3 regions of the Hoskinsella mucinilytica genome follow, and region 3 is predicted to be linked to each of the others. Evidence: predicted binding sites of a transcription regulator. Region 3 holds the regulator's gene; each other region holds the start of a gene.
The links. Region 3 encodes Rex, which represses fermentation and respiration genes when NADH is low (regulators of the CRP and FNR family bind a similar motif). Its sites were predicted from a motif close to GTGAANNNNTTCAC; they were not measured.

Region 1 (2,211 bases), on a different contig from region 3:
TTCTGCTTTTGCGATGTATTCTTTTGCAAGTTCTACTTTGTCTTCTTCTACCAAAGATTTACCAACATTCAATCCCATTGCTTTAAGGAATGTATAAGCCATACCTCCACCAATTAGAACTTTGTCAGCCTTGTTTAATAGATTGTCAACTACTGCGATCTTATCAGATACTTTTGCTCCACCGATGATAGCAACAAATGGACGTACTGGAGTATCTACAGCAGCACCTAACATTTTAACTTCTTTTTCTACTAGGAATCCTAATGCATTAGGAAGGATTGAAGGGATACCCGCAGTTGAAGCATGAGCACGGTGAACACTACCGAATGCATCTTCAACAAACATATCACCTAAACCAGCCCAGTATTTAGCAAGTTCTGGATCATTTTTGCTTTCGCCTTTTTCATAACGAGTATTTTGCATAACAACGATTTCACCATCGTTTAATGCAGCAACCGCATTTTCCAGTTCTTCGCCTCTTGTAACAGGAACGAATGTAACTTTCGTATCAACTAGTTCAGCAAGACGATCAGCTACACAACGCAAATCGTTTTTTGCTTTGTCTTCTTCTGTTTTAACTTTTCCAAGGTGAGACATCAAAATGATTTTAGCTTTATTTTCAATCAGGTATTTGATCGTAGGTAAAGCCTGAATGATTCGATTGTCGTTTGTGATTTTTCCATCTTTTCTTGGTACGTTGAAATCGCAGCGAACGATTACTCGTTTACCAGCAACATCTAAATCTTTTACTGTTCTTTTTGCCATAGTAAAATCCTCCTTAAGTAACGTTTTTATTATACCACTATCCCTTTTTTTCGTAAATCTAAATTTGCGAAATAATTCACATAAAACGTCCTATATCAGTCATATCACGATATCTTTTTCCTTATGTGTTTCCTTTTTCTTAAGTATGTTTTGTTCATGATAAACTGAAAGCGCTTTTTCATACAAAAAAAACATCAAATTGATTTCCTTGATGTTTTAGATAAATTTTGCACGATTTCCTTTGATGGTAATATCCAAGGCATCGTATGCATTCAAACAAGATCTCATACAAGATTCTATTTGTGTCGCATGTTCCTTCTTATCAGCAAAAAAAATTTTAAGGACTTCATCATATTGATGATGATACTGCGCATTCCACTTATTCCAATTGATATGTTCAAAAAACGGCAACAGAGTTTGATCAAGAGGGAGCTTGTTTTGTAGCATCAAGACTGCCAATATAGGATAACCTCCATAATGTTGCCAAACGGTGGCATGATCATTACTGGAATATTCATTTCCCTGAAATTTTACGGTATAGGTTTTCGTAGCATCACTACTTTTTACATAAGCAAATTGTGGATGCATTTCTACTCTATGATCTGCGATTGCGCTATAGGCCTCATAAACTTTAGCAATTGGAGGCAGTTTCTTCATACCAACACTTCCTTCCTCATTTAGTATATCGCATGATACCTCAATACATTCATTTTTTATGTTCTTTCCAATACAAAAGTATCTTATGTAATCCTGTTGCTTTTAATATATAATAGGCGAGAGTATCTGCTTTTGCATAGAGTCTATGAAACATGATAACATAACGGTTTTCTTTTTTCTTTTCTAATGAAGGCAGTTTTTTACATAATTGAGGATATTGCTTTTTCACAAAGGAAAGTGTCATAAATTTCATCCCCATATAAATGATGAAATTTCTGGTATCCATTTCCATATCAAAGTGTTGTTCTATATCATCCGTATTGGTTCTAATGGTGTTTCCATGACCATAAAACGCTAAAGTAGCATATGGATCTAATAAGGCATGTTGAACCTCTTCTTTCTGCATTTGTACTAACAGGTCTTTCTTTAAAAAGTCTATATGGTTTAGAAAAAAAGTTCCTTCCGGATGCAACAATAAATGCAAAATACGCATCAATTCTTCTTCGTCATCACTGATGTGCATGCCACTCTTTTTAATGTTCATGATTTCACGAATCTTTGCTTTGATGGTAATGATTTCTTCTTTACTCTTTTTTTCGAACAATAATAAATAACACGGATTCTTTTCTTTATAACAAGCCATTGCTTTATGATGAATGCCTTTGTATTTATGTTCATATCCCATTGTCCAAGCTTCCTTACCATATAGCTCTATCATAAAGTGGACCAATCCTTGATAGGTTAATGGTATTTTTTTGTCATATACAATGGTTCCATACGCTTCAAACT
Region 2 (2,211 bases), on a different contig from region 3:
CTCACGCTCTTGCGACTTGCTTCTAGTTTTTTAGCGGCACAAGGACCAATGAAAACGACCTTTGCATCAGGTTTGGTTTTCTTGATCAATCGACCGGTTAATACCATTGGAGTCAATGCCATAGAAATATATGGTTTGAAATCAGGAAATAGTTTTTTTGCCATAACGGACCATGCAGGACAACAACTGGTTGCCATGAAGGGCTGTTCTCCAGGCACTTTACTTAAAAAGTCTTCCGCTTCTTCTACCGTACATAAATCAGCGCCAATCGCTACTTCAACAACATCCGCAAATCCAAGCTCTTTTAAGGCACCTTTTACTTTTTCCGGTGTAACACCGGCTCCGAATTGACCTACAAAGGCAGGAGCTATTGCGGCAATCACTTCTTTACCATCCTTCATTGCATGAATTGTTTGAAAGATCTGTCCTTTATCCACAATGGCACCAAATGGACAATTGACAAGACACATACCACAAGATACACACTTGTCATAATCAATTTCGGCACGCCCAAATTCATCGGAACCGATAGCATCCATCCCACAGCTTCTCGCACAAGGTCGTTCTAGTTTATTGATGGCACCATATGGACAAACATCCTTACAACGTCCACATTTGATACATTTTTCTTGATCTATAAATGATTTTCCGTTTACGATACGAATCGCATCTTTCGGACATACTTCTTTACAAGGATGTGCAAGACAGCCTTGACAAGTATCAGTAACCACAACCTGATTATCAGGACAGGCATTGCAAGCAAATTTGATAATGTTGATCAATGGATCATCATAGTATTTTTCTGCTATGGCACTTTCTTCAATACCATCGGATAATGGGGCATGTTCATCCATTCTACGTAAAGGAAGTCCGATACCTAAACGAAGACGTTCCCCAACGATCGCTCTTTCTAGAAAAATAGAATCACGATACGTTGCACGCTCTCCCGGTAATATCTTATACGGCAATTGTTCGATCTTTGTCGCATAGTCACCGCTTTCATATGCAAGACGGGCAATCTCTGTAAAAACCTTTCTACGAATATCTGTAACAGAACTGTAAATACCTCTCATACTCATTGTGTATCACCTCGCATTCATTATACTGTAAATTGAGCGATTTGTAATTAGAAAAATATAATTTGTGTAAGTTTTCACGAAGTAATCATTGATTAAGATTCCCTGTTTTTGATAAATAATGCTATACTAATGGTAGAGGTTTTATGGAGGTGTATCCTATGGAAATAAAGGAACTGGTTTCACAACAGCGAAATTTTTACAAACGACATCTTAGCAAAGATGTCGGATATCGTAAGATGGCGCTACGTACCTTACGAGATGCCATCAGAAGACATGTAGAGGATATCGAACAGGCACTGTATTTGGATTTACATAAATCACCAAGTGAAAGTTATATGAGTGAGATCGGTATGGTGTTAAGTGAATTGACCTTTCAGTTACGTCATATTGATCAATGGAGCAAACCAAAACGTTGCCATACTCCGCTTGCACAATTTTATGCGACAAGCTATCGTGTACCGCAGCCATATGGAGTTGTACTTGTTATGGCACCATGGAATTATCCTTTTCAGCTTTGTATGGAGCCACTTATTGGCGCTCTTGCTGCTGGCAATACGGTGATTTTAAAACCGAGTGCTTATGCACCGCACATTTCTTCGATCATTCATATCATCATTGAAGAATGTTTTGAACCGCATTATGTTGCGGTCGTAGAAGGTGGTAGAAAAGAAAATACAGAGCTGTTAGAACAACGTTTTGATTATATCTTTTTTACCGGAGGTGTCGAGGTTGGAAAGCAGGTCATGGAAAAAGCAAGTCGCTATCTTACCCCGGTAAGTTTGGAATTAGGTGGTAAAAGTCCATGTATCATAGAAGAAAGTGCGGATTTAAAACTAGCCGCAAAACGCATTGTATTTGGTAAATTTTTAAATGCCGGTCAAACGTGTGTGGCACCGGATTATGTATTGATTCAGCGTTCCTTAAAAAATGATTTTTTATGTTATCTCAAACAAGCCATACAGGTCGGCTATGGTGATCGACCAATCAAACATCCCGATTATCCTTGTATCATCAATGATAAGCATTTTGAACGCTTATGTTCCTTGATGAAGGAAGGCACGATTTGTATCGGCGGTGAAGTTTGTAAAGAAACTAGGCAAATAGAACCTACTGTCATTGATGGTGTAGAAAC
Region 3 (2,211 bases):
ATTTCCAGTAATTACTGGAGTGTGTACATAGACAAAGCCTTGATCTTGGAAAAATTCATGGATTGCCATAGATAGCACGGAACGCAAACGGAATACCGCATAGAACGTATTTGCACGAGGACGAAGATGAGCGATTTCACGCAAATATTCAAAGCTATGACGTTTTTTCTGTAATGGATAGTCACGATCACAATCGCCCTCTAATACAACTTCCGTAACTTGTATTTCGAATGGCTGTTTTCCTTCCGGTGTCAATTTTAATTTACCGGTAACCGTGATTGCCGCTCCTGTTGGATACTTTTCTACTTCCGCAAAATTCTTTAATTCTTGCATATAAACGAGTTGTGCATTACGGAAATAAGTACCGTCGTTTAATTCGATAAAGCCTAGTTTTCCACTACATCGATTCGTTCTGATCCAACCCTGTAGTAGGACATATTCCATACTGTCAAGTTCTACATGTGAACCACTTAATACGATTTCATATAATTCACGAATTGTCATAAATTCAAACATCATAATTCCTCCTTTTGTAAAAAAAAGCGTTCCTATACAGGAACGCTTATCATCAGCGCAGTGCCATCCTGATTCCCTGTATTAAAACATACAGAGCATCTTAATTCATCCATAACGTCGGATATACGAAGCTGTCTACTGTTAGTTCTCCAGCTTTGCTTCACAGGTGTTCTCCATAAGGATTTTGTTCTGTCTTTCACCAATTACAGAATCGCTTTTCTCAAAACTCACTTATATCGTCCTGTTTCTACGCATTTTTTCAAGTTTTTCTAACTCTTGTATAGATGATATCACAATTACTTCCTTTATGACAAGCTTTTTTTTGATTAATGAGAGACACTCAGTTTATTTGTTTCAAATACCAGCTCTTGAATGGAAGAAACAACATCAACACTTTTTAATACGACACCTTTTGGTATCTGAATATGCTCATGTGTAAAATCTACCAAACCGATAATACCACAAGCAATCAATCGATCGACCGTTTGTTGAATATTTTCACTGATCGCCAAGATTGCGATACGACAACCATCAGGTACTCTTTGTTCTAGCTCACTGATGTCATAAACGGGGATACCGAAACGAACGCCTTGACGATCTGGATTGATATCGAATGCACATGTGATTTCACCTACGACATAATCCCATTTATTATATTTCATCAAGGCACGGCCCATATTACCTGCACCGACCAAAATGATTTTCTCATCAAAATCCATGCCTAATTCTTGATTGAATATTTCAATCAAGCGATTGACATCATAGCCATAACCTTGTTTTCCCAGATTTCCAAGAAAAGAAAAATCACGACGAATCGTCGTTGGTTCAATATTTACAACGCTTGCCAATTCCTTCGACATGATGCGCTCTACACCAGAGCTTTTTAATTTACGTAGTGCTTTAAGATAAACAGGATAACGCTGCAATGTTGCCTTTGGTACGTTCTTTTCACTCATGTTGATCACCTATGAGTTAGTATACCACGATTTTTCTTATTTGTGAATAAATTAATAAGTTTAACATGCAAAAACATATCCGTTTGATACAAGATCATATCCGATAGTAGCATGAAACAAGGTATTGATTCGGTCAAAGGATTTTATAAATGTGAAACCTTTTCATCATTTTCTAATTCTATTCCAGGATCTGCTGTCAAATCAAAATCACCACGCACGCCATGTTGGTAAGCAATGGTACCTGCCACAGCAATCATTGCCGCATTATCCGTACAACAAGATAGTGGTGGAATAATAAATTCAACATCAGAGAATTCTTTGGTTAGATCCTCACTTACTTTTTGACGCAAACAAGAATTTGCGGCAACACCACCGGCCAATACCATTTGTAATGGTTGATATTGTTTTAATGCAATTCTAGCTCTTAATAAAAGTGCTTCAAACGCTGTTTCTTGATAAGAAGCTGCAAGATCTGCTGGAACAAATGGTTCATTTTTTCGCTTACTACGATCGATAAATTGTAATACGCTACTTTTCAAACCACTAAAAGAAAAATCTAATTCATTTTCTGTTTTGGGTTTTGCAAGCGTATAAACGGCTTTGCCTTCCTTTGCCAATTTATCCACATAAACGCCTCCAGGATATGGAAGACCAAGTACACGACCTACCTTATCGCCAGCCTCACCGATTGCATCATCCTGTGTCGTTCCCAAAATTTCAAAGCTCCATTCATCCTTCA

Region 1: UGRO018_RS00120 (phosphoglycerate kinase) is a predicted target of Rex. The motif match lies at 832-845, and genes of this name have one in related genera.
Region 2: UGRO018_RS00885 (4Fe-4S dicluster domain-containing protein) is a predicted target of Rex. The motif match lies at 1,144-1,157, and genes of this name have one in related genera.

Annotation. Positions count from the first base shown of each region.
Region 1 is NZ_JBEQZJ010000001.1:24,298-26,508, reverse strand. It holds gene UGRO018_RS00120 (phosphoglycerate kinase) at 1-765, opposite strand, end outside; gene UGRO018_RS00115 (hypothetical protein) at 982-1,422, opposite strand; gene UGRO018_RS00110 (hypothetical protein) at 1,472-2,211, opposite strand, start outside.
Region 2 is NZ_JBEQZJ010000002.1:24,216-26,426, reverse strand. It holds gene UGRO018_RS00885 (4Fe-4S dicluster domain-containing protein) at 1-1,073, opposite strand, end outside; gene UGRO018_RS00880 (aldehyde dehydrogenase) at 1,238-2,211, shown strand, end outside.
Region 3 is NZ_JBEQZJ010000012.1:4,554-6,764, reverse strand. It holds gene asnS (asparagine--tRNA ligase) at 1-516, opposite strand, end outside; gene UGRO018_RS05545 (redox-sensing transcriptional repressor Rex) at 843-1,472, opposite strand; gene tsaD (tRNA (adenosine(37)-N6)-threonylcarbamoyltransferase complex transferase subunit TsaD) at 1,616-2,211, opposite strand, start outside.